DNA from 2 places in the Duganella rhizosphaerae genome. Region 1 is predicted to be linked to the other one. Evidence: predicted binding sites of a transcription regulator. Region 1 holds the regulator's gene; the other holds the start of a gene.

Region 1 (15,914 bases):
TGCTGGTGTCGACCATGCTGCGCCTGTCGCTGAACGTGGCCTCGACCCGGGTGGTGCTGACCGAGGGCCACAACGGCCCCGACGCCGCCGGCAAGGTGATCGAAGCCTTCGGCCACTTCCTGATCGGCGGCAACTACACGGTCGGCATCGTGGTGTTCATTATTCTGACGATCATTAACTTCACCGTGGTGACCAAGGGTGCGGGCCGTATCGCCGAGGTGGGCGCGCGCTTCGCCCTGGATGCGATGCCGGGCAAGCAGATGGCGATCGACGCCGACCTCAACGCCGGCCTGATCGGTGAGGCCGACGCCCGCAAGCGCCGCAGCGAAGTGGCGCAGGAGGCGGAATTCTACGGCGCCATGGACGGCGCCAGCAAGTACGTGCGCGGCGACGCCGTGGCCGGCATCCTGGTCACGGTGATCAACGTGGTCGGCGGCCTGCTGGTCGGCCTGCTGCAACACGACCTGACCTTTGCCGACGCGCTGAAGAACTACACGCTGCTGGCCATCGGCGACGGCCTGGTGGCGCAGATCCCGTCGCTGGTGATCTCGACCGCGGCCGGTATCGTGGTGTCGCGCGTGGCCAGCGAGCAGGACATCGGCACCCAGGTGGTGGGGCAGTTGTTCGCCAAGCCGCAGGTGCTGTACATCACCGCCGCCATCATCGGCGGCATGGGCCTGATTCCGGGCATGCCCAACCTGGTGTTCCTGCTGCTGGCCGGCGTGCTGGCCGGCTCGGCCTACATGATGACGCGCAAGGCCGAAGAGGGCAAGATCGCCGAAGTGGCGGCGGCCGAGGCGGCCGCGTCGCCGGCCGCCGCGCCGGAGCAGGAAGAGGCCAGCTGGCAGGACATCATGCCGGTCGATACGCTGGGCCTGGAAGTGGGCTATCGCCTGATCCCGCTGGTGGACAAGACCCAGGGCGGCGAACTGCTCAAGCGCATCAAGGGCATCCGCAAGAAGTTCGCGCAGGAGGTGGGCTTCCTGGCGCCGCCGGTGCACATCCGCGACAACCTGGAATTGAAGCCATCGGCCTACCGCATCACGCTCAAGGGGGTGGAAGTGGGCACGGGCGAGGCCTTCAACGGCCAGTTCCTGGCGATCAATCCGGGCATGGCCAGCGGCACCTTGCCGGGCATGGTGACCACCGATCCGGCCTTCGGCCTGCCTGCCACCTGGATCGACGCCAATCTGCGCGACCAGGCGCAGGGCATGGGCTACACGGTGGTCGACGCCGGCACGGTGGTGGCGACCCACTTGAACCACCTGATCACCACCCACGCTTCCGAGCTGTTGGGCCGGGCCGAGGTGCAGTCGCTGCTGGACCACCTGGGCAAGGATGCGCCCAAGCTGGTGGAAGACCTGGTGCCGAAGATGGTGTCGCTGTCGACCTTGCAGAAGGTGCTGCAGAACCTGCTGATGGAAGGCGTGCACATCCGCGACATGCGCTCCATCATCGAGACGCTGGCCGAGCATGCCGTGCACACGCAGGATCCGGGCGACCTGACCGCGCTGGTGCGCATCTCGCTGGGCCGCGCCATCGTGCAACAGCTGTTCCCCGGCGCCAGCGAGCTGTCGGTGATGACGCTGGACAATCGCCTGGAACGCCTGCTGATGCAGGCGCTGGCGGCCAGCGGTCCGGACGGCGCCGGCATCGAGCCGGGGCTGGCCGACACCATCGCCCAGCAGGCGCAGGCGGCGGCGCAGCAGCAGGAGGCGCTGGGCCTGACGCCGGTGCTGCTGGTGCCGGGCCCGCTGCGGGCCTTGCTGTCGCGCTTCCTGCGGCGCGCCTTGCCGCAGCTGAAGGTGCTCTCGCATGCCGAGATCCCGGAGACCAAGACCATCCGCGTGACGGCGCTGGTGGGCCAGCAGCCGGCATAAGTTTGAGCGGATCGCGCATGCCTTCATGCGGGCGGCCTAGACTGCTCGCATGGATGACGACGATTTCGATACGCCGTGGAAGGAAGTGGTCGTGCACCATTTTCCCGAATTCATGGCGTTCTACTTTTCCCTTGCGCATGCGGCGATCGACTGGTCGCGGCCGCACACTTTTCTCGATCAGGAGTTCGGCGCGCTGGCGCGCGATGCGGAACTGGGCAAGCGCGTGCTCGACAAGCTGGTTAGCGTGTATTTGCATGACGGCAGCGAACAATGGGTGCTGGTGCATCTGGAGGTGCAGGGGTGGCGTGATGCGCGCTTTGCCGAGCGCATGTTTGTCTACAATTATCGTGTCTATGATCGCTATCAGCGACCCGTCGCCAGCCTGGCGTTGCTGACCGATGGCGGCAAGCGTTGGCGGCCTTCGTCGTTTGCTTATCGTCTGCTTGGTTGCAGGATGGGGATTGAATTTCCGGTCGCTAAACTGCTGGACTTTGCTGACCGCCTTGATGAATTGCAGCAGCACGAGAATCCCTTTGCGTTGGTGACATTGGCGCATTTGCAGGCGCGGCAGACCAAAGGTAACGCTCATCGGCGCCGCATCGCCAAATGGAAGCTCACCAAACTACTGTATCAGCGTGATTGGGACAGGCAGCGTATCATCAACTTGTACCGGGTGATCGACTGGATCATGCGCCTGCCGAAGGGGCTTGAGGTGCGTTTGCGATCCGGCATGTTGCAAATAGAAAGGAGGAAGGCCATGGTTTACTTGTCTTCTATTGAACGTATAGGAATGGAAATTGGCCGGAAAGAAGGCTTGAAAGAAGGTCGGCAAGAAGGCCTGCAAGAAGGCAGGCAGGAAGGCAGACGGGAAGGTAGGCAGGAAGGTAGGCAGGAAGGTAGGCAGGAAGGGTGGGCCGAGGTGCTCGCTGAGCTGCTGATTCAGCGCTTTGGCCCGCTCGATGCGCATGTGCTGTCGCGCATCGCGGAGGCGGACGTGCCGCAGCTGTCCGCCTGGGCCCGCAACTTCGTCAACGCCGCGACGCTGGACGAGGTTTTCCGCGACAACTAAGCCGCCTCGGCCGCAATGGTGAAATGCGGCCCATTTGCCCCCCTGTTCGTCGGATCGTTTCCAGAGTGCATCGTCAATAATGGCACTGTCAGAGTAAAGGCGTCTCATCCGGAAGACGCATTGCTTGACTTAGACTCCTGAGAGCCGGCCATGAACGTCAAAAAATTTACCGCACCGACTTCCCGCGAGGCGCTGCGCAAAGTCCGCGAATCGCTCGGCCCCGACGCCGTGATCCTGTCCAACCGCCAGGCCGACGGCGGCGTTGAAATCCTGGCCCTGGCCAACGACGATGCGGCCTCGCTGTCCATGCCGGCGCCGCATTCGCCGATGGCCGAACCGGCGCCGTCGCTCGACCTGGGCAGCGCCTTGCCGTCAGGCCGCGCCGAGCAGCGTCAAGAGCCGCGCCAGGAACAGCGCATGGAACCGCGCTTCGAGCGCAGCATCGACAACAACTACCCAACTCCGGCCCCGGCCGCCCTGCCAGCGCAACCGGTGCGCCGCGTGGTGGCGTCCGCCTCGTCGTTCGCCAGCGCCACCAAGGCCGCAGCCGCCGCGCCGGCACCGGCTCCGGTTCAGGCCCAGACTGCGCTGGACGTCGACCAGATCGCCGCCATGGTCAGCGCCGCCGTCGCCAGCGCCAAGCAGAACGCCGCCGCCGAAATGCAGAACATGATGGGCGAAATCCGCGCCATGCGCGGCATGATGGAAACCCAGCTGGCCGAAATCTCCTGGGGCACCACCCAGGCGCGCGAGCCGCAGAAAGCCGCCGTGCTGCGCGAGATGCTGGCGGCCGGTTTCTCGGCCAGCCTGGCGCGCTACCTGATCGAAAAACTGCCGGCCAACCGCGACGCCGCCGACAGCCTGCGCTGGATCAAGAACGTCCTGACCCGCAACCTGCAAACCATGGCCAACGAAGACGCGCTGATCGAACAGGGCGGCGTGTTCGCGCTGGTCGGCCCGACCGGCGTCGGCAAGACCACCAGCACCGCCAAGCTGGCCGCGCGCTGCGTGATGCGCCACGGCCCGGACAAGCTGGCCCTGATCACCACCGACGCCTATCGTATCGGCGCCCACGAGCAGCTGCGCATCTACGGCAAGATCCTCGGCGTGATGGTGCACTCGGTCAAGGACGAAGCCGACCTGCGCATCGCCCTCAAGGAATTGAAGAACAAGCACACGGTGCTGATCGACACGGTCGGCGTCAGCCAGCGCGACCAGATGGTGACCGAACAGGTCTCGATGCTGCAAGGCGCCGGCTCCGACGTCAAGCGCCTGCTGTGCCTGAACGCCACGGCCACCCAGGAAACCCTGAACGAAGTGGTGCGCGCCTATCAGGGCAGCGGCCTGGCCGGCTGCATCATGACCAAGCTGGACGAAGCGGCCGCGATCGGCAACGTGCTCGACGTGGTGATCCGCCAAAAACTCAACCTGTTCTACGTGTCGAACGGCCAGCGCGTGCCGGAAGACCTGCACCTGGCCGATCCGGCCTACCTGATCGACCGCGCTTTCAAATTGAAACGCGATGTCGCCGCCACCCAATACCTGGACGCCGAACTGCCCCTGCTGATGAGCAACGGCCAGCACGAGCAAGCAATGCGCGAGGTGCACCTTGGCTAATTTCGATTTCGACCAGGCGGAGGGACTGCGCCGCATGCTGGCGGGGCCGCAGCCCCGCATCGTCACCTTCCTGTCGGCCACGCCGCAGGACGACAAGGGCGCCATGCTGGTCAACCTGGGCGCCTCGCTGGCGCGCGCCGGCAACGACGTGCTGCTGGTGGACGCCTGCGCCAGCGCCCATGGCGTGGCCTCGCGCCTGGGCGTGGACGGCGGCGCCAGCCTGCTCGACGTGGCGCGCCAGGAATGCGCGCTCAACCAGGTGATCCACCAGGTGCCGCAAGGCTTCGCTGTGGCGTCGATGACACGCGGCGTGGCGCGCAGCGGCCCGGACGAGACGCGCCGCCTGGCCAAGGCCTTCGACGTGCTGGCCAAGCAGACCGGCATCGTCATCGTCGACGGCGAGTTCGACGGCGTGGCCTTCCCGGTGCCGGTCATGGCCAGCTCGGAAATCGTGGTGCAGGTATCGAATAGCGCTACCTCGATCAAGGCCGCGTACAGTATGATCAAGCGCCTGAACCAGGAGCTGGGTCGGCGGCCGTTTGGAATTCTGGTCACCGGGGCTTCCGAATCGGAAGCAAAGGTGGTATACGATAATATGGCACAGGCAGCCAGCCGATACCTGGCGGTCAATCTCGTTTCGATGGGATCGGTGCCGGCGGATGAATACCTGCAACGCGCGGCACGCTTGGGGCGTGCGGTGGTCGATGCGTTTCCGTTGGCCGGGGCTTCGGTCGCGTTTCGTCAACTGGCGGGGCGCTTCGCGCTGGCCGGCTCGCCATCTTTCCGTTAAGGGAGCATCACAATTTTAGCGCTTAACCAATAATAAACGGCTATGTACACGGTCAAAGGGAAAGTGGACAAGGACTCTTTACTGACGGAGCATATGCCGTTGGTCAAGCGCTTGGCCCATCACATGAAGGCGAAACTGCCGCCCAGCGTCGAAGTCGACGATCTGGTGCAAGCCGGGATGATCGGCCTGCTCGACGCCATCAGCCGTTACGAGGATACCCATGGCGCCCAGTTCGAAACCTACGCCGTGCTGCGCATCCGCGGCGCCATGCTGGACGAACTGCGCAACAGCGACTGGCTGCCGCGCTCGATGCGTCAGAACATGCGCAAGATCGAAACCGCGATGAGCACGCTGCAGCAGCGCCTCGGCCATCCGCCGACCGAATCGGAAGTGGCCAAGATGCTCAAGCTGTCGCTGGCCGACTATCAGGAAATGCTGTCCGACGGCGGCGGCCACCAGCTGGTGTACTACGAAGATTTTCACGACGACGACGGCAACGACAGCTTCCTCGACCGTTACTGCTCGGACGAGGAGAGCGACCCGCTGCGCTCGCTGCTGGACGGCGACTTCCGCCAGGCCGTGATCGACGCCATCGACGCCTTGCCGCCGCGCGAAAAAATCCTGATGGGGCTGTACTACGAAGAGGAGCTCAACTTGAAAGAAATCGGCGCCGTCATGGGCGTATCGGAATCGCGCGTATCGCAGCTGCATACGCAGGCCGTGGCGCGGCTGCGCGCCTCACTTCGGGAGCGGTCTTGGACTGGGCCAGCGTAGCCGGGGTGCTGCTGGCGCTGGCCGGCATCATCGTCGGCCAGACGCTCGAAGGCGGCAAGCTGGCGTCGCTGCTGCAGCCGGCCGCGTTCGCGATCGTCGTCATCGGCACCTTCGGCGCGGTGATGCTGCAGACCCGTTTCAAGACCTTCATGCGCGGCGTGCGCATGCTGCGCCTGGTGTTCGCGCCGCCGGCCGACACCCGCGCCGTGCTGGCGCGCGACATCAACGCCTGGAACCTGGCGGCGCGCCGCGACGGCCTGCTGTCGCTGGAGCGCTATATGCTCGCCTCCAAGGACCAGTTCAACACCAAGGGCCTGCGCCTGATCGTCGACGGCATCAACCCCGACAAGCTGCGCCAGATCCTCGACACCGAAATCACCGCCTACGAAACCGAAGAACGCCAGGCGGTGCGCATCTGGGAATCGGCGGCCGGCTATTCGCCCACCATCGGCATCCTGGGCGCGGTGCTGGGCCTGATCCACGTGATGGAAAACCTGTCCGATCCCAGCAAGCTCGGTTCCGGCATCGCCGTGGCCTTCGTCTCGACCATCTACGGCGTCGGCCTGGCCAACCTGTTCTTCTACCCGATCGCCAACAAGCTCAAGGCCATCGTCACGCAGGCGGTGCACCAGCAGGAAATCGCCGCCGCCGTGTTCTACGACATCGCCACCGGCGACCACACGCGCGTCATCGACGAGCGCATCGCCACGCTGATGCGGGAACACTGACATGCACAGCCGGCGCGCCCGCAGGAAGTTCGACGACGAACCGGAGAACCACGAGCGCTGGCTGATCTCCTACGCCGACTTCATCACGCTGCTGTTCGCCTTCTTCGTGGTGATGTATGCGATTTCGGTGGTCAACATCGGCCGCTACAAGGTGCTGTCGGTGGCGCTGGGAGACGCCTTCGGCGGCGCCGGCTCGGCCAAGCCGGTCAACACCGAAGTGCCCAACCTGCCTATCCCCAATCCCAATCTGCGGCGCCACGCCGAATTGCTGCGCAAGGAAAAAACCCAGATGACCAAGCTGGCGCAGGACTTGTTGTCCACGCTGGCGCCGCTGGTCAAGGAGGGCAAGGTGCGCGTCACGCAAAACAGCCGCGGCGTCAGCGTCGAGATCAATGCCTCGGTGCTGTTCGACCCGGGCGAGGCGCGCCTGACCAACGAGTCGACCGAAGCGCTGCGCGCCGTCGCCGGCCTGCTGAAAAGCGACGATCACAAGGTGCAGGTCGAAGGCCACACCGACAACCAGCCGATCCGCAACACGCTGTTCCCGTCCAACTGGGAATTGTCGGCGGTGCGCGCCAGCAGCGTGGTGCGGCTGTTCATCGACGCCGGCGTGGCGCCGGAGCGCCTGACGGCGGTGGGCTTCAGCTCGAACGTGCCGGTGGCGCCGAACGACAATCCGATCGGCCGCGCGCGCAATCGCCGCGTGGCGGTGACGATCTTGTCCGGTATCCCGGATACGGTAACGGAAGTGCCGACGCCTGCCCCGAATAATTAAGCAATATGCTTGCTGCGTCGCTTAGGGGTCAGACCCCGGACGGGGTCTGACCCCGCATGGCCGTGCGGGGTAAAGAGTCAGCCGGCCAGGAAGCCGCGGCTGCGGGGCAGGGAAGTGGACAGGCCGCCAGGGCCGTAGAAATTGTTTGCGCCCGCCGATTGCGGCCGCAGCGCTTGCAGCGCGCCTTGCGTGTGGTTCATCTGCTTGTTGATCAGCATGCCGTTGATGCGGTTCAGTTCCTTGGCTTCGCGCGCATGTTGCTGCAGCGCCTGCCAAAGGACGGAAGCTTCGGCGGCGTCGGCGCCGCTGGCGGCAACCCAGGCATCCATGCCGGCTTCCTCGGCCGGGTAGCCGGCCTTGCCCAGGGCGCGGTGGCGCTGGGCCGACAACAGGGTCATCTGCGTGACCAGTGCCGATTTCTTGCTGGTGACCGCCGTCAGGCCGTCGATTTCCGCCGCCACCAGATGTTGCTGCTCCTGCTTCAGGACGCCCAGCAGGGTCGTCATGATGTGTTCTTCTTCGCGCAGGCTGTTCAGCGGGGTAGCGGTTGACATGGTAGACCTATCGTTTGCGAGAGTGCAGCAGATCCTTGACTGTATCCAGCAAGCCATCCGCTACTTTTTCCGAGTTGACCTGGAACTGGCCGTCGGCAATTGCCAGCTTGATGCGCTCGACTTTTTTGGTGTCGAACACCGCGCTGGCGCCGCCGGCCGCACTGGCCGCCAATGCCTGGCCTTGCGGCGACAGGCGCACGTTGTCGGACGTTGCGGGCGTCGCCGGCGCTGCCGCCTTGTCTGCGCCGCGCGCAGTCGAGGTGGAAGCCGGAGTCGACGACGGCAAGCCGGTCGTGCTCTTCAATGTATCGTTAATTTTCACAGCATCATCCTTCTCTGGTAGGAGTACGAAACTCCGGGATCTGAGTATGTAACGGCGGCTGCAGCCAAAACTTTAGCTTTGCCGTGCCTCAAGACCCGTGGCGTTCGATCAAAACGCCACCTCCACCAGCCCGCCTGCCTTGGCGATTCCCGTGATTTGTTGCCCACCGGAAGTTTTTACCTGCACGACCTGGCCGTCGCCCGCCGTGCTCATGGCGCGCGCCTCGGCCGACACGCTGAAACCATTGCCGCTGGAAACCAGCCGCACCAGCTGGCCGGACTGCACCACCGGCTTGCTGCGCAGCGTGTCGAGGCGCAGCGGCGTGCCCGGCGGCAGCGAGATATTGGTGCTGCGGCCGATCACCTGGCCCATGTCGGTGGCTATTCCGGCCGGCAATGTTGTCAGATCGCCCTTCAGGGTCACCAGCTGGCCGGCCTCGATGGCCTGGCCCTGGGCCAGCGGGGCGGCGCTGGCGATGTATTCGCCGACCACGGTGACCGTGGCTTGAATATATACCGTCCAGGCCGCCGGTGTCGCACAGCGCACGCCGACCGTGGTCTTGCCCCAGGCGCGCGCGCCGGGCATGAAGAAAGCTTGCGGATCGGCGCAGGCGGCCAGGTTCATGCGCGGGTCGATGGCGCCGACCGCGACCGTGACCTGGCCGGGCAGGCCGCCGCTTTGTACTTGCAGGAACTGTTCGACGCTGCGCTTGAGCGCGGCCGCGTCCTGGCGCAGGGGCGCGGCTTGCTGAGCCTGGGTCTGAGCCTGAATCTGGGCCGCCGGCAGCAGGGCCAGCAGGGCGGCGGTGATGAGCAGTCGTTTCATGGTGTGAGAGTCCCCTTCAATATTGCCATCATAGTCTGGCGGCCTGGACTTGAAGCCTTGAATAGGACCGAAAAGCGCTGTCTTATCGCTCGATGGTTACGGCAGGCAACTCCGTATCATCGATCCTGTCATAACAAGTACGTCCATTGGGAGCTGCCATGGTTGGGAAACTCGACGATTATCTGCGCTTTAACGAAGCCGCGCTGGGACTGCGCTCTCAGCGGCAGAGCGTGCTCGCTTCGAATATCGCCAACGGCGATACGCCCAACTACAAGGCCCGCGACATCGATTTCTCCAGCGCCATGCAGGCCGCGCTGGACAAGGCCAGCCCGACCGCCACGCTGAAGACCACCGCCAGCAAGCATTTCCCCAACCCTCAACCAGACGGCACCACCATGGCGGACGGTACGCCGCTGCTGTACCGCGGCGTGGTGCAGGGCGCGGTCGACGGCAACACGGTCGACATGGACGTCGAGCGCAACCAGTTCGCCGACAACGCCATCCGCTACGAGGCCGGCATCACCGCAATCAACGCCCAGATCAAGAACATGATGGCGGCGATACAGGGAGGTAACTGATCATGTCGCTGTTTAATATTTTCAATGTTTCAGGTTCGGCCATGAGCGCCCAGGCGCAGCGGCTCAACGTGGTGGCCTCCAACCTGGCCAATGCCGACAGCGCCACCAGCGCCAGCGGCGAGGCCTACCGCGCGCGCCAGGTGGTGTTCGAGGCGACCACGCCGGCCGACGGCGGCGCCTCGACCGGGGTGCGGGTCAAGCAGGTGGTGGAAGACCAGTCGCCGATGAAGCAGATGTACGACCCCAAGCATCCGATGGCGGACGACAAGGGCTATGTGACCATGCCCAACGTGAACGTGGTGGACGAGATGGTCAACATGCTGTCGGCCTCGCGTTCCTACCAGACCAACGTCGAAACCATGAACGCGGCCAAGACGCTGCTGCTCAAAACCCTGACCATCGGCCAGTAATTTTTAAGAGGCAATCATGACTATCAGCTCAGTGATCGACACGCCAGTCGCGGCGCCGGTCAACACCACCAACAACACCAGCGGCACCAGCAGCACGTCCAACGACATCGGCGCGGACCAGGACAAGTTCATGAAGCTGCTGGTCACGCAGCTGAAGAACCAGGACCCGCTGAACCCGATGGACAACGCGGCCATGACCAGCCAGCTGGCCCAGCTGTCGACGGTGACCGGCATCAACAAGGTCAACGCCACGCTGGAATCGCTGCGCACCGACCAGGCCGCCTCGCAATCGCTGACCGCCACCAACCTGATCGGCAAGGGCGTGCTGGTCAAGGGCGCCGGCATCCAGCTGTCGACCAGCACCGACGACGCCGGCAAGAGCAGCAGCACCAGCGTGTTCGGCATCGACCTGGCCTCGCCCGCCGAGAGCGTGACGATCTCGATCCAGGACAAGAGCGGCGCCACGGTGCGCACCATGAGCATGAAGAGCACCGACGTCGGCACCTACCCGATCACCTGGGACGGCACCACCGACGGCAAGACCGCCGCGCCGGCCGGCGCCTACACCTTCACCGTCAAGGCGGTGAGCGCCGGCAAGACGCTGACCGACTCGACCGCGCTGCAACTGGCGGCCGTGGCCAGCGTGTCGACCGGCAGCGGCGGCGTCAAATTGAATACCTCGCTCGGGCAGTTCGCCATGTCCGATGTCAAAGAAGTTTTGTAACGCAGTTCACACGTCACACCTAGCATAGGGGAATACCATGTTCCAACAAGGACTTAGCGGCCTGAACGCAGCATCCAAATCGCTGGACGTTATCGGCAACAACATCGCCAACGCCAGCACGGTTGGCTTCAAGGGCTCGCAGGCGCAGTTTGCGGACCTGTACGCCAACTCGCTGAACGGCGTGTCGGGCAACAATCCCGGCATCGGTGTGACGACGGCCAAGTTGGCCCAGCAATTCACGCAGGGCAATATCGAGACCAGCAACAACCCGCTGGACATCTCGATCAACGGCGGCGGCTTCTTCCGCGAAGTGGTCAACGGCGCGGTGCAGTACTCGCGCAACGGCCAGTTCCACGAAGACAACACCCATACGCTGATCAACGCCCAGGGCGCGCAGCTGACCGGCTATCTGTCGAACTCGGCCGGCGTGATCCAGCTGGGCGCGCCGGTGCCGCTGACCTTGGACAAGTCCGACCTGACGCCGGTGCAAACCTCCACCGCCAACTTCCAGCTGAACCTGAGCTCGGCCGAGAAAGTGCCGGCCACGATCCCGTTCGACGCCGGCGATCCGACCAGCTACAACAAGCAGACCGTGCTCAACGTGTACGACAGCCTGGGCACCTCGCACATCATGACGACCTACTACGTCAAGACCGACGCCAACACCTGGGACGTGTACGCGGCGGCCGACAACAAGGAAATCGTCTCGGGCGGCGTGGCCGCGGCGATCAACAGCGATGCGGGCGTGGCCGCTGCCCGCACCGTCTACAACGACGCCGTACGCTTCACCCCGCCGGATCCGGCCGCCATCGCCGCGGCTGCGGGCGCCTATGCGGGAGTGGCCTACCAGGTGATGCTGGCCGCCGCCGTGGTGCCGCCGGCGTCCGCCTCGCAGGCGCAACTCGATGCCCTGACCGCGGCCAACACCGCGCTCGATCCGACCAACAGCGGCTCCATCACCGGCATGACGCCGGACCAGATCAATGCCAAGCTGGCCGCCGCCATCACGGTGCCCGCCGTCAAGGCCGGTACGCTGCTGTTCACCAAGACCGGCGTGCTGGACCCTGAGGCGATGGCCTTGATGGTGCCGACGCCGCAAACGCTGCCGTTCAATATTCAGCTGCCGATCTTCCCGGATACCGGCGCCCAGCAGCCGATGACGGTCGCCACCACCTTCGACAAGACCACCCAGTACGGCAGCGTCACCAACGACCTGGGCTCGGTGCAGAACGGTTACTCGGCCGGCTCGTGGCAGCGTTACGCCATCGACGCCAACGGCGTGATCCTGGGTCAGTACAGCAACGGCAAATCGCGCCCGATGGGCCAGATCGCCATGGCCAACTTCGCCAGCGTCGACGGCCTGACCCCGCTGGGCAACAATGCCTGGGCGGAAAGCTCGGCCTCCGGCACGCCGCAGGTCGGGGTGCCGAACGCCGGCTCCATGGGTTCGCTGCGCGCCAGCTCGGTCGAGGTGTCGAACGTCGACCTGACGGCCGAACTGGTCAACATGATCACCGCGCAGCGCGTCTACCAGGCCAATGCGCAGACCATCAAGACCGAGGATTCGGTGCTGCAAACCCTGGTCAACCTTCGTTAATAGAGTAAGCCATGGACCGCCTGGTTTATACCGCGATGACAGGTGCGCGGCACGTGATGGATCAGCAAGCCACCGTTGCCAACAACCTGTCCAACGCCACCACCACCGGCTTCCGCGCGCAGCTCGATACGTTTCGGGCGGTGCCGGTGGTGTCGGAGGGCTTGCAGACGCGCGCCTTCGTGGTCAACTCGACGGTCGGCGCCGACATGCGCGCCGGCCCGATCCAGACCACCGGCCGCGCGCTCGACATCGCGGTGCGCGACCAGGGCTGGATCGCGGTGCAGTCGGCCGACGGTTCGGAAGCCTACACCCGCAACGGCAGCCTGAAGGTCAGCGAGAACGGCCTGCTGCAAACCACCAGCGGCCAGACGCTGGTGGGCGACGGCGGCCCGATCGCCATCCCGCCCGACACCACGGTGATGGTGGCCGGCGACGGCACGGTCAGCACCATCTCCACCGATTTCAAGCCCGGCCCGGCCAATGTGCTGGGGCGGATCAAGCTGGTCAATCCGGACCCCAAGGGCCTGGTGCGCGGCGACGACGGCCTGTTCCGGCAGGTCAGCGGCACGCCGGCCGAGAACGACCCGGCGGTGCGCGTGGTCGACGGCGCGCTGGAGGGCAGCAACGTCAATCCGGTCGACTCCATGGTCAACATGATCAGTCTGGCAAGGCAGTTCGAGATGCAAATGAGTTTGCTGAAGAACGCCGAGAATAACGCCGCAAAAGCCACCCAGATCCTCGCTTTGAGTTGATGACCTCTCCCGCATAATGGTTGCGTGGGATGAGTAGCTGTCGCTTTTGACGGCTCCCGTCCGAGCAACGGGAGAAGCATCATGATACGTTCACTGTGGATCGCCAAGACCGGCATGGAAGCGCAACAGACCGCGCTCGATGTCACGTCCAACAACCTGGCCAACGTCAGCACCAACGGCTTCAAGAAATCGCGCGCGGTGTTCGAGGATCTGCTGTACCAGAACATCCGCCAGCCGGGCGGCCAGTCGTCGCAGCAGACCAACCTGCCGTCGGGCATGCAGCTCGGCACCGGCGTGCGGCCGGTGGCGATCGAACGGGTGCACACCCAGGGCAATCCGCAGTCGACCGGCAATGACAAGGACCTGATGGTCAACGGCAACGGCTTCTTCAATGTGCTGCTGCCGGACGGCACCACCGCCTACACCCGCGACGGCTCCTTCCAGCGCGACAACAACGGCCAGATGGTCACCTCCAGCGGCTTCGTGCTGCAGCCGGCCATCACCATCCCGATCACCGCGCAATCGATCACCGTGGGCCGCGACGGCACCGTCTCGGTCACGCTGCCGGGCCAGGTGGCGCCGCAGCAGATCGGCAGCGTGCAGTTGTCGACCTTCATCAACCCGACCGGGCTGGAGTCGAAGGGCGAGAACCTGTACGTGGAAACCGGCGCCTCCGGCAACGCCCAAACCAACACCCCCGGCACCAACGGCACCGGCGTCATCCTGCAAGGCTACGTGGAAACCTCGAACGTCAACGTGGTCGAGGAAATGGTCAATATGATCCAGACCCAGCGCGCCTATGAGATCAACTCGAAGGCCATCACGACCTCCGACCAGATGCTGGCCAAGCTGTCGCAGATGTAACGCCTTTGCAAGGACATAGATCATGAAATACGCCATCACCATCGTTGTTGCCGCAGTCGCCCTGAGCGGCTGCATGACGACGCCGACCTCCATCGTGCAGATGCCGATGTCGGCCCGTCCGCTGACCAGCGCCCAGCTGCAGGCGGCGCCGACCAATGGCGCGATCTACCAGAACGCCGCCTTCCGGCCGATCTTCGAGGACCGCCGCGCGCGCCAGGTGGGCGATGTGCTGACCCTGGTCATCACCGAGAAAACCTCGGCCGTGAAGGCCGGCGCCAGCTCGGGCAACAAGTCCGGCAGCGTCAGCGCCAGCGTGCCGCATCCGCTGCAGTCGACCTTCGGCGCCACGCTGTCGGCCAACAACGCCAGCAAGTACGCCGACGGCGACAACCAGTCGGCCAGCAACACCTTCACCGGCACCATGGGCGTGACGGTGGTCGAGGTGCTGGCCAACGGCAACCTGATCGTGGCCGGCGAGAAGCAGGTGGCGATGAACAAGGGCGTGGAATTCATCCGCTTCTCCGGCATGATCAACCCCGATAATATCGCCACCGGCAACACCGTGCAGTCGACCGCCGTGGCCGACGCCAAGGTCGAGTACCGCACCAACAGCCAGATCGATCGCGCCGAGATGACGTCGATGGCGTCGCGCTTCTTCCAAAGCCTGTTACCTTTCTGATGGCGATCATGGACAGCTCCCAACACATCATCGAAGCCACGCGCCGCTTTGCCGGCCTGTGCAAGCTGGCGGCCATGGCGCTGCTGCTGGCGGCGGCCTCGCTGCTGGTGCAGCCGGCCCATGCCGAGCGCCTGCGCGACCTGGTCAGCATCGCCGGCGTGCGGCAGAATCAGTTGATCGGCTACGGCCTGGTCGTCGGCCTCGACGGCAGCGGCGACCAGACCACGCAGACCCCGTTCACCGTGCAGAGCGTGGTCTCGATGCTGCAACAACTGGGCGTGAACCTGCCGCAAGGCACCTCGCTGCAATTGAAGAACGTCGCCGCCGTGATGGTGACGGCGTCGCTGCCGCCGTTCGCGCAGCCGGGCCAGACGCTGGACATCACCGTCTCGTCGATGGGCAACGCCAAGAGCCTGCGCGGCGGCACGCTCTTGATGACGCCGCTCAAGGGCGCCGACGGCCAGGTCTACGGCATGGCCCAGGGCAATGTGCTGGTGGGCGGCGTCGGCGTCGCGGCCGGCGGCGCGGGCGGCAGCTCGTTGACCGTCAACCACCTCAGCGTGGGCAAGATCTCGGCCGGCGCCACCGTCGAGCGCGCGGTCGCCTCCAGCCTGGGCGAGGGCAACTTCATCAAGCTGGAATTGAACACCGCCGACTTCGCCACCGCCAGCCGCGTGGTCGAGGCGATCAACGACAAATACGGTGCCGGCATCGCCTACGCGCTCGACAGCCGTGTGATCCGCGTGCAGTCGCCCAGCAGCAGCGACCAGCGCGTCAGCTTCATCGGCACCCTGCAGGACATGCAGGTCAACCCGGCCGAGCAGCCGGCCAAGGTCATCATGAACGCCCGCACCGGCTCGGTGGTGATGAACCGCGCCGTCACGCTCGACACCTGCGCCATCTCGCACGGCAACCTGTCGATCTCGGTGACCGCCGATCCGCAGATCAGCCAGCCCAATCCGCTGTCGGGCGGGCG
Region 2 (15,914 bases), on a different contig from region 1:
ACCTTCTTTGGCGACGCCATCGATTGCGGCGTCATCACCGATGGCGAGGCCGCCAACTTCCTGAGCGGCAATACCTTCATCCCGGCGCCGACCGTGGCCTACATTCCGGTGAGCTGGTTTGTCGAGATCGTGCACGCGCTGGAACTGGTGATGTCGCGCTACTATCGCTATCATCACATCGAGCGCGAAGGCTATCTGGCGCGCAGCATGGCGTTCTGCTGCGAACGGCTGCAAGCCTTCCTGCTGGCCAAGCGCATCGCCGCGTGGGGCGCCGACAAGGTGATCTCGCGCCCGCTGGTGCTGCTCGATGCCAAACTTCCCCGTCCCTGAGACTGTACACTGCCATGAAAATTGTTCCTACCGACATCGCCGGTTGCTTCCTGATCATCCCGGAGATTCGTCGCGACGAGCGCGGCAGCTTCGTCAAGGTCTTCCACGAAGATATCTTCCGTGAGCATGGCCTGGCCACCGACTATGCCGAGGAATACTACTCGGCATCGCATCGCAACGTGCTGCGCGGCCTGCACTTCCAGACCCCGCCGCACGACCACGCCAAGCTGGTGTATTGCGTGCAGGGCTCGGTGATGGACGCGGCGCTGGATTTGCGGCGCGGCTCACCGACCTACGGCCACAACCTGATGCTGGAACTGAGCGCCGCCAACGGCCATATGCTGTACCTGCCGCGCGGCCTGGCCCACGGCTTCTGCACGCCGAAGGAACCGGCGATGATGGTCTACAAGGTCACCGCCACCTACGCGCCGGCCCACGACGCCGGGCTGGCATGGGACAAGGCCGGCATCGACTGGCCGCTCAAGGATCCGATCATGTCGGCGCGCGACCGCCAGTTCGGCGCGCTGGCCGACTTCGATACGCCGTTCGTGTTCGACGGCGGCCAGCCATGAGCGCGCGCCGCGCACTGCTGACCGGCGCCAGCGGCTTTGTCGGCGCCGCCTTGACGCGCCGCTTGCTGGCCGACGGCTGGGAGGTGCACCTGCTGCTGCGCGAAGGGTCGTCGACCGCCGGCTTGCCGCCGGAGAGCGCGCGGCTGCACCTGCACCGCCACAACGGCGATACGCTGCAACTGATCGACATCATGCGCGCCGCCGCGCCGGAAACCGTGTTTCACCTGGCCTCGCTGTTCCTGGCCACGCACAAGCCGGAAGATGTCGCGCGCCTGGTCAATTCCAACCTGCTGTTCTCGACCCAGCTGGCCGAAGCGATGGCCGCCTGCGGCGTGCGCCGCCTGGTCAACACCGGCACGTCGTGGGAGCACTACGAGGACGAGGCGTACAACCCGGTGTGCCTGTACGCCGCCACCAAGCAGGCCTTCAGCGCGCTGCTGCGCTACTACGTCGAAGTCCATGGCTTGCGGGTGGTGACGCTGAAATTGTTCGACACCTACGGCGCCGGCGATGCGCGGCCCAAGGTGCTGAACTTGCTGAAGCGGGTGGCGCTGGAAGGCAGCTCGCTGGGCATGTCGCCGGGCGAACAGCTGATGGACCTGGTCTACATCGACGACGCGGTCCAGGCCTTCATCACCGCCGACGAACGGCTGGCCGACGGCCGCCAGCAGAACGCCATGGAAGAGTACGGCATCTCCAGCGGCAACGCCCTGCCGTTGCGCGAACTCGCCGCGCTGTATGCGCAAGTCAGCGGCAAGCCGCTGGCGATCGACTGGGGCGGCCGCCCTTACCGCGAGCGTGAAGTGATGGTTCCCTGGCGCACCTACCAGGCCTTGCCCGGCTGGCAGCCCGCAACCGACCTGGCCACCGGCCTGGCGCTGTTCCACAACGCCAGTTCCTAACCGACTAGCCGGCTAACCGGCTAGCCGGCGCCGGAGAAAATTTACGGTTCGCGGATCGATTCGTCCAGCGCCCGCGTCAGCGGGTACAGCAGGTAGGACATCACGGTGCGGTGGCCGACCACGATCTCGGCCGACAAGGTCATGCCCGGCAGCAGCTGCGCGCCCGGGGTCATCTTCTTCAGCTTGCCCGTGTAGGGAATCCGGCTCAGGTAGTAGGCGTCCAGCCCGCCGCCGTTCTTGTCGCTCTGTTCGCGCTTGAAGGCGTCCTGGCTGATGGTGCGGACCTTGCCGTCCAACATGCCATGCTGCTGGAACGAGAAGGCGTCGACCTTCAGGTGCACCAGCGCGCCCGGCTTGATGTAGCCGATGTCGAGCGAATCGATCTGCACTTCCGCCTCCAGCTCGGCGCCCAGCGGCACCAGCGTGAACAGCGGCTCGGCCTCGCGCACGATGGAGCCCACCGACAGCTTGCCGATCTCCAGCACCACGCCGTCGGCCGGCGCCACCATGTTGACCGCCTTGTGGCGTTTGTCGGCCTTGGCCAGCTGCTCGTTGATGCCGTCGCGGTCGCGCGAGGCGCTCAGCAGGTCTTCCATGGTCTTCTGCCGCCAGCTCTTGTCGAAGGCGGCGCGCTCGGCCTGCGCCGACGCCAGCTCGCTGGCCATCTCGACCGCCTTGTTGCGCTGCAGGTCCATGTCGCGCTCGACTTCGAGGCGGCGGTCGCGCGCTTCCAGCAGGTGCATCTTGGCGCCGAACTGCTCGGCCATCAGCTGCTCCTGCATGGCCTCCACTTCACGCAGCGATTTCACGCGCTGGGCCAGGATCACCTGGTCGTGCTTGTTGGTTTCCAGGCCGGCCTTGAGGCGCGCGATGTTCTGGTCCATCTTGGTCTTCTGCGCCTCGAAATTGCCCTTGCGCTCGTTCGACAGCTGCGCCTGCAGCAAGGTATCGGCGTTCGATTTGCCGTTGGTGACGGCGCCCGGCTGGCCGGCCAGCTCGGCGCGCAGGCCGGCGGTCTGGGTGTCCAGGCTGTCGAGCCGCACGCGCAGCTGCTGCTCGTCGGCGGCGGTGAAGGTCGGATCCAGACGGGCCAGCACCTGGCCTTTTTTCACCACCTGGCCGACCCGCACCTCGATGCTCTGGATGATGGAGGTGTCGAGCGGCTGCACCACGATGTTGGGCAACGGATTGACCAGGCGGCCGTGGGCGACGACGATCTTTTCCACCGGCGAGAAACTGGCCCACAGGATGAAGAACGCGAAGGCGCCGATCAGCACGTGCAGCGTGAGGCGCACGAACTTGGGCAACGGGCCGCGCTCGATGGCGTCCGCATCGGGCAGGAACTCGATTTCGGTCTCGTCCTTGCGGCGGCGCTTGAGGCTTAGAGGTGACTTGTTTGCTGGTTCCATAAGTGCTGGTAAGTGTCGCTACTGGTGAGCAGTTCTTCGTGGCGGCCGGCGTCCACCAGCCGGCCCTGTTGCATGACCATGATCTTGTCGGCGTTGACCAGGGTCGACAGGCGGTGCGAGATCATCACCACCGTGCGGCCGACCGCGATCTTCGACAGGTTGCTGATGAAGATGGCTTCCGATTCCGGGTCCAGCGCCGAGGCCGCTTCATCGAGGATCAGGATGCGCGGCTTGGCCACCAGCGTGCGGGCGATCGACAGCCGCTGCTTCTGGCCGCCGGACAGGTTGGAGGCGTTCTCCTCCAGCACGGTGTCGTAGCCCATCGGCAGGCGCTCGATGAATTCGTCGGCGCCGGCGGCGGCGGCCGCTTCGACCAGTTCCTCGAAGGTGGCGTCCGGCTTGGTGACGGACAGGTTTTCGCGCACCGTGCCGCGGAACAGGAAGTTCTCCTGCAACACCACGCCGATCTGGCGCCGCAGGTGCGACAGCTCGATCTCGCGGGCGTCGATGCCGTCGAAGCGGACGATGCCTTCCTGCACCGGATACAGGCCCTGGATCAGCTTGGTCAAGGTGGTCTTGCCGGAGCCGGAGCGGCCGACGATGCCGACCACGGTGCCCGGCTCGATGGTGAAGCGGGCCTTGTCCAGCGCCATCGCCTGCGCGCCCGGATAGCGGAAGGTGACGTCGTCGAAGCGGATCTCGCCCTGCAGGATGGGGCGCAGGCCGTTGGCGCCGGCGCGGCCTTCCGGCGCGCGGTTCATCACCTCGCCCAGCATGCGCACCGACAGCGCGGTTTCCTGGTATTCGTTGACCAGGCCGACGATCGAAATGAGCGGTTGCGTGACCCGTCCCGACAGCATCTGGAAGGCGATCAGCGCGCCCACCGACAGGGTGCTGTCGAACACGTCGGCGGCGCCCACCACGATCAGCGTGACCGGCAGCAGCTTGCCGAGGAAGTCGGTGACGGCGTTGCCGGCGATCGAGATCTGGCCGACCCGGAAGTGCATGGTGATCGCCTCGGCCGAGCGCTGGTCCCAGATGCGGCGCTGCGACGGTTCGATCGCCAGCGCCTTGACGGTGCGCATGCCGTGGATGGTTTCCACCAGCATGCCCTGGCGCTGGCCCTCGGCCGCGTACAGCGCGTTGAGGCGGCGCTGGAAGGTCGGCACCATGGCCATCACCACGCAGGCGATCAGGCCGGCGAACAGCAGCACGATCATCGCCAGCTTGAACGAATAGCTGAACAGGATGGGCACGAACACCACCAACGCGATCAGGTCCAGGCCGGTGAAGAACAGGCGGCCGGTGAGGAAGTTGCGGATCTTTTCCAGCTGCTGCATGTGGCGCGTGACCACGCCGGCGCTGGTGGTCTCGAAGAAGTCGATCGGCAGCGACAGCAGGTGGCCGAACACGCGGCGGGTCAGCCGCATGTCGATCTTGTTGGAGGCGGCCAGCGTCAGCGTCTGGCGCAGGAAGCCGAAGGTGGCGTCGAACACCAGCGCGGCGACGATGCCCACGCCCAGCACCTGCAGCGTGGTCACGCTCTGGTGCGTGAGCACCTTGTCGATCACCAGCTGGAAGAACACCGGCGAGGCCAGCGCCAGCAGCTGCATGGCGATGGCGGCGATGAAGATGTCGCGGAACGCGGCTTTCTGCTTGAGGATCTCGGGGATGAACCAGCGCAGGCCGAACGGCTGGTTGGGGTCGGACAGCTTGTGCTGGCGTTTGACGAACAGCACCTCGCCGCTCCAGCGCCGCTCGAACTCGCTGCGCGCCACCATCACCACGGCGGCGTTGGCGCTGGCCGGGTTGAGCACGGCGACGGTGTCTTCCGCCCCCTGCTCGCCCGGCTTGACGCCGACCACGATCACCATATTGCCGTCGTTCAGGCGCGCCATCAGCGGGAACACGCCGCCCTGGGCCATCAGGCGCGACCAGGTCAGGCGGTCGGACTTGGCCTTGAGGCCGATGTCGGAGGCGATCCGCAGCAGCGCGCCGCTGCCCGGCTCTTCCGCGCGCAGCGCGTAGTCGTCGATCAGACGTTCCGGATTGATTTGCAAACCGTGATGCTGCGCGATGGCCGTCAGACACTGTATCGCGGTATGGGGAAATTTATCGTGCATAAGCCTGATCAAGGTTAAAACTTGCATTGGCGCACTATCGAGCCAGCCTTCGGATTCTAACCTAGTGCAGTGCCTGGCGGAGGGTTTTGTGTTGCTGAAACACCGCCCTGTTTACCATCCTGTTCGTCGGCTCAAAAAAAAACGGCAAGACCCGCGGGTCTTGCCGTCCTGACTTCCTTATCGGAAGCTGATTACTTGGCAGCCAGGAAGCCGCTGTGGTTGCCGCCCTGCAGCGCTTTCAGTCGCAGCGCGTCGTCGGTGGCGGCGGCGTTGCTGGTCGCGGTCAGCTTGTTGTCGTAATTGCTGATCGCGTCCGCCATCGCGGCCACTGCCGTGTTGACGCTGTTCGGCACTTCCAGCTTGGCGGTGGTGGTCACCGTCGCCGCCGCCGCGCTGAAGCTCGACATCGCCGCCGACAGGCCGCTGACCGAGGAGCTCAGGCTGGTTGCCGCCGTGGCGCCCATCTGGAACCAGACGTCCGCCGCTGCGTGGCTGGCGCCGTCGCTGGTCTCGAAGGTCGACGTGATGCCCACAATGTTGCCATTGTTGAGCGACGCGTTCTGCTTCGCATCCAGGTTCAGCTTGGTGATGCCCAGGTCGGTCAGCGATTTCAGCTCGTCGGCCTGGCTGACGCCGTCGGCATTGCCGTCGACCCAGACACGCAGGCTGCCGAAGGCGCCGTCCTTGGCGTCGATGACGCCGTCGCCGTTGGTGTCGAGCTCGCTCAGCGCGGTGTAGCCGTTGGTGGCTTTCTGGCCGTTAGCCAGCGTGGTGCCGGAACCGAACAGTTCGCTACCGTCGTTGATCACGCCGTCGCCGTTGCGATCCAGGGCCAGCAAGCCGTCGCCGCCGCCCACCCAGCCGGTGTTGACCTTGCTGCCGTTAGCCAGCAGATCGAAGTTCACGCCGGCCGACAGGCCCAGGGTGTTGATGCCGTTGCCGTTCAGGTCCAGCACGATCGGCGTACCCAGCGGCGAAGGCAGTGCCGCGATCTGGTCGGTCGTCAGGCCAGGCACCTGGGCGCTGGTGATGGCGCACACTTGCGAGGTCGTCAACGAGTGGATCTGGTCGGTCGTCAGCTTGTTCAGCTGCGCGGTGCTCAGCGCGGCGATCGACGAGGTCTTCAGGCCCACCAGGTCGGCCGTCTCGATGGCCACCAGCTGGTTGGTCGACAGCGCCTTGATCTGGCCGGTCGTCAACGCCTGCATCTGCTGGCTCGACAGCGCGACGATCTGGTCGGTCGTCAGCGCGGCGAGCTGCGCGGTCTGCAGCGAGGCGATGACCGAGGTCTTCAGCGCGGCCATGTCTTCGGTGCCCAGCGCGGCGATCGCGGCGGTCGCCAGGGCGGCCACTTGCGCGGTGCTCAGCACGCCGACCTGCGTCGAGCTCAGCGCCACGACCTGGTCGGTGCTCAGGCCGGAGGCGAGGTTGGCGGTGCTCAGCGCGGCGACCTGGGCGGTGCTCAGCGCCACCACCTGGTCGGTCGTCAGCGCAGCCACCTGGGCCGATTTCAGCGAACCGATGACGCCGGTCTTCAGCGCGCCGATGTCGGCCGTTTCGATGGCGGCGATGGCGCCGGTGCTCAGCGCGCTCACTTGCGCCGTGCTCAGCGAACCGAGCTGGGTCGAGGACAGCGCCACCACTTGATCCGTGGTCAGGCCGCTGGCCAGGTTGGCGGTGGTCAGCGACGCGATCTGGGCGGTCGACAGTGCACCGACCTGGTCGGTCGTCAACGCGGCCAGCTGGGCGCTGCGCAGGCCGCTGATGGCGGCGGTCTTCAGCGAACCGAGGTCGGCCGTTTCGATCGCGGCGATGGCGCCGGTGCTCAGGCCAGCCACTTGCGCGCTGGTCAGGGCGCCGACCTGGGTCGCGCTCAGCGCCACCACCTGGTCGGTGGTCAGCGCCGCGGCCTGGTTGGTGCTCAGGCCGGCGATTGCCGCGGTTTTCAGTCCGCCGATATCGGCCGTTTCAATCGCGGCGATGTCGTTGGTGCTGAAGGCGCTCAGTTGTGCCGAGCTCAGCGCGCCGATCTGGTTGGACGACAGCGCGACGACCTGGTCGGTGGTCAGCGCCGCGACGTTGGCGGTGGTGAAGGCCGCCACTTGCGCGGTGCTCAGCGCCGTCAGCTGGTCGGTGGTCAGCGCCGCCAGTTGCGCCGTTTTCAGCGAGGCGATGATGGCGGTCTTCAGGCCGACGATGTCCGCCGTTTCGATGGCGGCGATGTCGCCGGTGCTCAGGGCGCCGAACTGGTTGGAGCTCAGCGCGCCCAGCTGGTTCGAGCTCAACGCGACGATCTGGTCGGTGCTCAGGCCCGAGGCCAGGTTGGCGGTGGTCATCGAGGCCACTTGCGCGGTGCTCAGCGCGCCGATCTGGTCGGTGGTCAGCGCGGCGGTCTGCGCGGTGCTCAGGGCGCCGATGGCGGCCGTTTTCAGCGCGCCGATGTCGGCCGTCTCGATCGCGGCGATCGACGCGGTGCCCAGCGCAGCGACTTGACCGCTGCTCAGGCCACCGATCTGGACGCTGCTGAAGGCGACGATCTGGTCGGTGGTCAGGGCCTTGGCCTGGTTGGTGCTCAGGCCGGCGATCACGGCGGTCTTCAGCGCACCGATGTCGGCCGTTTCAATCGCGGCGATATCGTTGGTGCTGAAGGCGCTCACCTGGGCCGAGCTCAGGGCGCCGAACTGGTTCGACGACAGTGCGACGACCTGGTCGGTGGTCAGCGCCGCGACGTTGGCGGTGGTGATGGCCGCCACTTGCGCGGTGGTCAGGTTGGACAGCTGGTCGGTGGTCAGCGCCGCCAGTTGCGCCGTCTTCAGCGAGGCGATGATGCTGGTCTTCAGGCCGACGATGTCGGCCGTCTCGATGGCGGCGATGTCCTGGGTCGACAAGGCGCCGAACTGACCGGTGCTCAGCGCGCCCAGCTGGTTCGAGCTCAGCGCGACGATCTGGTCGGTGCTCAGGCCCGAGGCCAGGTTGGCGGTGGTCATGGCGGCCACTTGCGCGGTGCTCAGCGCGCCGATCTGGTCAGTGCTCAGCGCGGCGGTCTGCGCGGTGCTCAGGGCGCCGATGCCGGCGGTCTTCAGCGCGCCGATGTCGGCCGTTTCAATCGCGGCGATGGCGGCGGTGCTGAGGCCGGCAACTTGCGAGCTCGACAATGCGCCGATCTGGCTGCTGCTCATGGCGACGATCTGGTCGGTGGTCAGGGCCTTGGTCTGATTGCTGCTCAGGCCGGCGATGACCGCCGATTTCAACGCACCGATGTCGGCCGTTTCGATCGCGGCGATATCGTTGGTGCTGAAGGCGCTCACCTGGGCCGAGCTCAAGGCGCCGAACTGGTTCGACGACAGTGCGACGACCTGGTCGGTGGTCAGCGCCGCGACGTTGGCGGTGGTGATGGCCGCCACTTGCGCGGTGGTCAGGTTGGACAGCTGGTCGGTGGTCAGCGCCGCCAGTTGCGCCGTCTTCAGCGAGGCGATGATGCTGGTCTTCAGGCCGACGATGTCGGCCGTCTCGATGGCGGCGATGTCCTGGGTCGACAAGGCGCCGAACTGGCCGGTGCTCAGCGCGCCCAACTGGTTCGAGCTCAGCGCGACGATCTGGTCGGTGCTCAGGCCCGAGGCCAGGTTGGCGGTGGTCATGGAGGCCACTTGCGCGGTGCTCAGCGCGCCGATCTGGTCGGTGCTCAGCGCGGCGGTCTGCGCGGTGCTCAGGGCGCCGATGGCGGCCGTTTTCAGCGCGCCGATGTCGGCCGTCTCGATGGCGGCGATGGCTTCGGTGCTCAGCGCGGCGACCTGGCCGCTGCTCAGTGCGCCGATCTGGCTGCTGCTCAGGGCGACGATCTGGTCGGTGGTCAGGGCCTTGGCCTGGCTGCTGGTCAGGCCGGCGATCACGGCGGACTTCAGCGCGCCGATATCGGCCGTTTCAATCGCGGCGATGTCGTTGGTGCTGAAGGCGCTGATCTGGGCCGAGCTCAGGGCGCCGAACTGGTTCGACGACAACGCGACGACCTGGTCGGTGGTCAGGGCGGCGATGCTGGCGGTGGTGATGGCCGCCACTTGCGCGGTGGTCAGGTTGGACAGCTGGTCGGTGGTCAGCGCCGCCAGTTGCGCCGTCTTCAGCGAGGCGATGATGCTGGTCTTCAGGCCGACGATGTCGGCAGTCTCGATGGCGGCGATGTCCTGGGTCGACAAGGCGCCGAACTGGCCGGTGCTCAACGCGCCCAGCTGGTTCGAGCTCAGCGCGACGATCTGGTCGGTGCTCAGGCCCGACGCCAGGTTGGCGGTGGTCATGGAAGCCACTTGCGCGGTGCTCAGCGCGCCGATCTGGTCGGTGGTCAGCGCGGCGGTCTGCGCGGTGCTCAGGGCGCCGATGGCGGCGGTTTTCAGCGCGCCGAGGTCGGCCGTCTCGATGGCGGCGATGGCGGCGGTGCTGAGGCCGGCAACTTGCGAGCTCGACAATGCGCCGATCTGGCTGCTGCTCAGCGCGACGATCTGGTCGGTGGTCAGGGCCTTGGTCTGGCTGCTGCTCAGGCCGGCGATCACGGCGGACTTCAGCGCGCCGATATCGGCCGTTTCAATCGCGGCGATGTCGTTGGTGCTGAAGGCGCTCACCTGGGCCGAGCTCAGGGCGCCGAACTGGTTCGACGACAGTGCGACGACCTGGTCGGTGGTCAGCGCCGCGATGTTGGCGGTGGTGATGGCCGCCACTTGCGCGGTGGTCAGGTTGGACAGCTGGTCGGTGGTCAGCGCCGCCAGTTGCGCCGTCTTCAGCGAGGCGATGATGCTGGTCTTCAGGCCGACGATGTCGGCCGTCTCGATGGCGGCGATGTCCTGGGTCGACAAGGCGCCGAACTGACCGGTGCTCAGCGCGCCCAGCTGGTTCGAGCTCAGCGCGACGATCTGGTCGGTGCTCAGGCCCGAGGCCAGGTTGGCGGTGGTCATGGCGGCCACTTGCGCGGTGCTCAGCGCGCCGATCTGGTCGGTGCTCAGCGCGGCGGTCTGCGCGGTGCTCAGGGCGCCGATGGCGGCGGTCTTCAGCGCGCCGATGTCGGCCGTCTCGATGGCGGCGATGGCGGCGGTGCTCAGGCCGGCAACTTGCGAGCTCGACAAGGCGGCGATCTGGCTGCTGCTCAGGGCGACGATCTGGTCGGTGGTCAGGGCCTTGGTCTGGTTGCTGGTCAGGCCGGCGATGACCGCCGATTTCAGCGCGCCGATATCGGCCGTTTCAATCGCGGCGATGTCGTTGGTGCTGAAGGCGCTCAGCTGGGCCGAGCTCAGGGCGCCGATCTGGTTGGACGACAGCGCGACCACCTGGTCGGTGCTCAGGGCGGCGATGTTGGCGGTGGTGATGGCCGCCACTTGCGCGGTGGTCAGGTTGGACAGCTGGTCGGTGGTCAGCGCCGCCAGTTGCGACGTCTTCAGCGCGGCGATGATGCTGGTCTTCAGGCCGACGATGTCGGCCGTCTCGATGGCGGCGATGTCCTGGGTCGACAAGGCGCCGAACTGGCCGGTGCTCAGCGCGCCCAGCTGGTTCGAGCTCAGTGCGACGATCTGGTCGGTGCTCAGGCCCGAGGCCAGGTTGGCGGTGGTCATCGAGGCCACTTGCGCGGTGCTCAGCGCGCCGATCTGGTCGGTGCTCAGCGCGGCGGTCTGCGCGGTGGTCATGGCGCCGATGGCGGCGGTTTTCAGCGCGCCGATGTCGGCCGTTTCAATTGCGGCGATGGCTTCGGTGCTCAGCGCGGCGACCTGGCTGCTGCTCAATGCGCTGATCTGGCTGCTGCTCAGGGCGACGATCTGGTCGGTGGTCAGGGCCTTGGTCTGGCTGCTGGTCAGGCCGGAGATCACGGCCGATTTCAGCGCGCCGATGTCGGCCGTTTCAATCGCGGCGATGTCGTTGGTGCTGAAGGCGCTGACCTGGGCCGAGCTCAGGGCGCCGATCTGGTTGGACGACAGCGCGACCACCTGGTCGGTGCTCAGGGCGGCGATGTTGGCGGTGGTGATGGCCGCCACTTGCGCGGTGGTCAGGTTGGACAGCTGGTCGGTGGTCAGCGCCGCCAGTTGCGCCGATTTCAGCGCGGCGATGATGCTGGTCTTCAGGCCGACGATGTTGGCGGTGGAAATCGCGGCGACGTCGCCGGTGGTCAGCGCGCTGAATTGACCGGTGCTCAACGCGCCCAGCTGGTTCGAGCTCAGCGCGACGATCTGGTCGGTGCTCAGGCCCGAGGCCAGGTTGGCGGTGGTCATGGCGGCCACTTGCGCGGTGCTCAGCGCGCCGATCTGGTCGGTGCTCAGCGCGGCGGTCTGCGCGGTGCTCAGGGCGCCGATGGCGGCGGTCTTCAGCGCGCCGATGTCGGCCGTCTCGATGGCGGCGATGGCGGCGGTGCTGAGGCCGGCAACTTGCGAGCTCGACAAGGCGCCAACCTGGCTGCTGCTCAGGGCGACGATCTGGTCGGTGGTCAGGGCCTTGGTCTGGTTGCTGGTCAGGCCGGCGATCACGGCGGACTTCAGCGCGCCGATGTCGGCCGTTTCAATCGCGGCGATGTCGTTGGTGCTGAAAGCGCCCAGCTGGGCCGAGCTCAGCGCGCCGATCTGGTTGGACGACAGCGCGACCACCTGGTCGGTGGTCAGCACGGCGATGTTGGCGGTGGTGATGGCGGCGACCTGGCCGGTGGTCAGGTTGGACAGCTGGTCGGTGGTCAGCGCCGCCAGTTGCGACGATTTCAGCGAGGCGATGATGCTGGTCTTCAGGCCGACGATGTCGGCCGTCTCGATGGCGGCGATGTCCTGGGTCGACAGCGCGCCGAACTGGCCGGTGCTCAGCGCGCCCAGCTGGTTCGAGCTCAGCGCGACGATCTGGTCGGTGCTCAGGCCCGAGGCCAGGTTGGCGGTGGTCATGGAAGCCACTTGCGCGGTGCTCAGCGCGCCGATCTGGTCGGTGGTCAGCGCGGCGGTCTGCGCGGTGGTCAGGGCGCCGATGGCGGCCGTTTTCAGCGCGCCGATGTCGGCCGTCTCAATGGCGGCGATGGCTTCGGTGCTCATGGCGGCGACCTGGCCGCTGGTCAGTGCGCTGATCTGGCTGCTGCCCAGCGCGACGACCTGGTCGGTGGTCAAGGCCTTGGCCTGGTTGTTGGTCAGGCCGGCGATGACGGCCGATTTCAGCGCGCCGATGTCGGCCGTTTCAATCGCGGCGATGTCGTTGGTGCTGAAGGCGCTCACCTGGGCCGAGCTCAGGGCGGCGAACTGGCTGGACGTCAGCGCGACCACCTGGTCGGTGCTCAGGGCGGCGATGTTGGCGGTGGTGATGGCGGCGACCTGGCCGGTGGTCAGGTTGGACAGCTGGTCGGTGGTCAGCGCCGCCAGTTGCGCCGTTTTCAGCGCGGCGATGATGTTGGTCTTCAGGCCGACGATGTTGGCGGTGGCGATCGCGGCGACGTCGCCGGTGGTCAGGGCGCCGAATTGCGCGGTGCTCAGCACGCCCAGCTGGTTCGAGCTGAAGGCGACCATCTGGTCGGTGGTCAGGCCGGCGGCCAGGTTGGCGGTGGTCATCGAGGCCACTTGCGCGGTGCTCAGCGCGCCGATCTGGTCGGTGGTCAGCGCGGCGCTCTGCGCGGTGCTCAGGGCGCCGATGGCGGCGGTCTTCAGCGAAGCGATGTCGGCGGTCTCGATCGCGGCGATGGCGGCGGTGCTCAGCGCGGCCACCTGGCCGCTGCTCAGCGCGCCGACCTGGCCGGCGCTCAGCGCCACTATCTGGTCGGTGGTCAGGGCCTTGGCCTGGGCGGTCGACAGGCCGGCGATCACGCCGGTCTTCAGCGCGGCCAGGTCGGCCGTTTCAATCGCGGCGATGGCGTTGGTCGACAGCGCGCCGATTTGTTGCGAGGTCAGCGCGGCGGCCTGGTTGCTCGTCAGTGCGACGACCTGGTCGGTGCTCAGCGCGGTCATGCTGGCGGTGGTCAGCGCGGCAATCTGGGTGGTGGTCAGGTTCGACAGCTGGTCGGTGGTCAAGGCCGCCAACTGCGACGACTTGATCGATGCGATCAGGCTGGTTTTCAGTGCGGCCAGGTCGGCCGTTTCAATCGCGGCCACGGCGCTGGTGCCCAGCGCGCCGAACTGGGCGGTGCTCAGCGTGCCCAGCTGGTTGGAGCTCATCGCGACGATCTGGTCGGTGGTCAGGCCGGCCGCCAGGTTGGCGGTGCTCAGCGAGGCGATCTGCAGGGTCGACAGCGCGCCCACCTGGTCGGTGGTCAGCGCCGCCATCTGGGCGGTGCTGAGGCTGGCGATGGCGGCGGTCTTCAACGCCAGCACATCGGCCGTTTCCAGGGCCACGATATCGTTGGTGCTCAGGCCGGCGACCTGGGCGCTGCTCAGCGCGTTGGCCTGGCTGGTGGTCAGCGCCACCACCTGGTCGGTGGTCAGCGCGGCCAGCTGGGCGGACGACAGGCCGGCGATCGCGCTCGATTTCAATGCGGAGAAGTCGGCCGTTTCCAGCGCGGCGATGTAGGCGGTCGCCATGGCGTTGACCTGCGACGAGCTCAGCACGGCAACCTGGTTGGAGCTCAGTGCGACGATCTGGTCGGTCGTCAAGCCGTTGGACATCTGTTTGGTGGTCAGTGCGGCGATCTGGCTGGTGGTCAAAGCCACCGCCTGGTCCGTCGTTAATGCCCGGGTCTGGTCAGAATTGAGCGCTACGATATCGCTGGTGGCGAGGGCAGCAATGGTTTGGGTCGACAGAGCTGCAATCTGGTCGGTACTCATGCTAGTTACGAGGCTCATTTCCATTCTCCTTGGGGCACTGCACAGTTCTATACAGACAGATGATGGAGCCAACAGGTCTTGCCCGTGGCTCCATCTGAATTGGGTTATTACTGGAATTCTTTGCGTTTACTTGCGCCTGGTCATCACAAAACCATGCACTTTAGTTCTTAACGTCAATATCGAGGGCAACTTTAGGATACGCCGGCCATGATTTTGCCTCCTGTTAACATATCAATAGTAATGGAGCAGCGCATAGTTTCCGTCAATCACTACCAGAAGCCGGCAGGCCAACGTCCTGAACGTACAAAGCGACTGTTTTTTGCGCCAGATTAAGCTTTTTTGTTTACTCAGTGCAATGCAAAAATCGGGCCACCGCTGTCAAAAACCATACGCGGTGGCACAAACGGCAGGGCCTAAGCCCTGCCGTTTGGCACTACCGCCGGCTGGCGCCGGCGTACTGCAGCTTACTTGCCGGGCGCCGCCAGGAAACCGTGGCCGCCCTGCGACTGCAACGCTTTCAGACGCAGCGCACTGTCAGTGGCCGCCTGGCTTTCGGCGCCGAGCACCGGTTTGCCGTTGGCGTCGAACTGCTTGAGCGCGTCGGCCAACTGGGCCGCGCCGCCAGCCACGCCCTGGCGCTGGAGTTCCAGCTTAGGCGCCGCGGCCGCCGGTGCGTCGCCGCCGGCGAAGGCCGACATCGCCTGGGCCAGGTTGCTGACGCTGCCGCTCAGGTTGCTGGCCGGCGTGGTGGCGAACCACACGTCGGCTGCCGCATGGGTGGCGCCGTCGGCCGTCTCGAAGGTCGAGGTCAGACCCAGGATGTTGCCGTTGTTGACTGCGCTGCCCGCCTTGACGTCCAGGTTGAGCTTGGTGATGCCCAGGTCGGCCAGCGATTTCAGCTCGTCGGCCTGGCTGACGCCGTCGGCGTTGCCGTCGACCCAGACGCGCAGGTCGGCAAAGGCGCCGTCCTTGGCGTCGATGGTGCCGTCGCCGTTGGTGTCCAGTTCCTTCATCGCTTCGTAGCCGGTGGTCGCTTTCTGGCCGTTGGCCAGGGTCGTGCCCGAGCCGAACAGTTCGCTACCATCGTTGATCACGCCGTCATGGTTGCGGTCCAGGGCCAGCAGGCCGTCGCCGCCGGCGGTCCAGCCGGTGTTGACTTTGTTGCCGTTGGCCAGCAGGTCGAACTGTACGCCCTGGCCCAGCGCCGTGGTCTGCACGCCGTCGCCATTCAGGTCCAGCACGATCGGGGTCAGGAACGACAGCGCCTGGGTCTGCGTGGTGGTCATCGCGTGAACCTGGTCGGTGGTCATCGCATGCAATTGCGCCGAGGTGATCGCATGCACCTGGTTGGTGGTCAGCGAAGCGATCTCAGCGGTACGCAGCGTGGCGAACTGCTTGGTGCTCAGCGCGGCGATGGCGGCCGTGCTCAGCGCCACCAGGTCGGCGGTGTCGAGGGCGGCCAGCGCCGCGGTCGACAGGGCGGCAGCCTGGGCGGTGGTCAGGGCGGCGATCTGGGTCGAGGTCAGCGCCACGCCCTGGCCGGAGCTCAACGCGCCCAGTTGGCCAACGGTCAGCGCGCCGATTTCCTGGGTGGTGAAGGCGGCCAGCGCGGCGGTGGCCAGCGCGGCGAGGTTGTTGGTCGACAAGGCGGCGACTTGGCCCACGCTCAGCGATGCAGCCTGGGCGGTGGTCAGCGCACCGATCTGCGACGTGCTCAGACCGCTGGAGAAGGCCGAGGTGGCCAGCGCGGCGACCTGACCGGTCGACAGCGCGGCGACCTGGGCGGTGGCGAGGCCGGCGAGCTGCGCGGTGCGCAGTGCGGCGACAT

Evidence for each region. The regulator FliA, encoded in region 1, starts transcription of late flagellar genes. The targets are predictions, from matches to a motif close to CTAAAGTTTNNNNNNNNNNNGCCGNTA.
Region 2: RUGAMON1_RS32060 (SPM autocatalytic domain-containing protein) is a predicted target of FliA. The motif match lies at 14,255-14,281, and genes of this name have one in related genera.

Annotation. Positions count from the first base shown of each region.
Region 1 is NZ_BPWK01000012.1:19,458-35,371, reverse strand. Features, by position in the region: gene flhA (flagellar biosynthesis protein FlhA) at 1-1,880, shown strand, start outside; gene RUGAMON1_RS22765 (RpnC/YadD family protein) at 1,930-2,949, shown strand; gene flhF (flagellar biosynthesis GTPase FlhF) at 3,100-4,566, shown strand; gene RUGAMON1_RS22755 (MinD/ParA family ATP-binding protein) at 4,559-5,356, shown strand; gene RUGAMON1_RS22750 (RNA polymerase sigma factor FliA) at 5,399-6,130, shown strand; gene RUGAMON1_RS22745 (flagellar motor protein) at 6,112-6,858, shown strand; gene motD (flagellar motor protein MotD) at 6,860-7,633, shown strand; gene RUGAMON1_RS22735 (flagellar protein FlgN) at 7,711-8,187, opposite strand; gene flgM (flagellar biosynthesis anti-sigma factor FlgM) at 8,195-8,509, opposite strand; gene flgA (flagellar basal body P-ring formation chaperone FlgA) at 8,618-9,334, opposite strand; gene flgB (flagellar basal body rod protein FlgB) at 9,493-9,912, shown strand; gene flgC (flagellar basal body rod protein FlgC) at 9,915-10,322, shown strand; gene RUGAMON1_RS22710 (flagellar hook assembly protein FlgD) at 10,339-11,046, shown strand; gene RUGAMON1_RS22705 (flagellar hook protein FlgE) at 11,084-12,643, shown strand; gene flgF (flagellar basal-body rod protein FlgF) at 12,655-13,395, shown strand; gene flgG (flagellar basal-body rod protein FlgG) at 13,477-14,259, shown strand; gene RUGAMON1_RS22690 (flagellar basal body L-ring protein FlgH) at 14,282-14,938, shown strand; gene RUGAMON1_RS22685 (flagellar basal body P-ring protein FlgI) at 14,947-15,914, shown strand, end outside.
Region 2 is NZ_BPWK01000030.1:2,049-17,962, forward strand. Features, by position in the region: gene RUGAMON1_RS32035 (hypothetical protein) at 1-330, shown strand, start outside; gene rfbC (dTDP-4-dehydrorhamnose 3,5-epimerase) at 345-902, shown strand; gene RUGAMON1_RS32045 (NAD-dependent epimerase/dehydratase family protein) at 899-1,804, shown strand; gene RUGAMON1_RS32050 (HlyD family type I secretion periplasmic adaptor subunit) at 1,846-3,213, opposite strand; gene RUGAMON1_RS32055 (peptidase domain-containing ABC transporter) at 3,186-5,336, opposite strand; gene RUGAMON1_RS32060 (SPM autocatalytic domain-containing protein) at 5,528-14,104, opposite strand; partial or broken gene RUGAMON1_RS32065 (beta strand repeat-containing protein) at 14,551-15,914, opposite strand, start outside.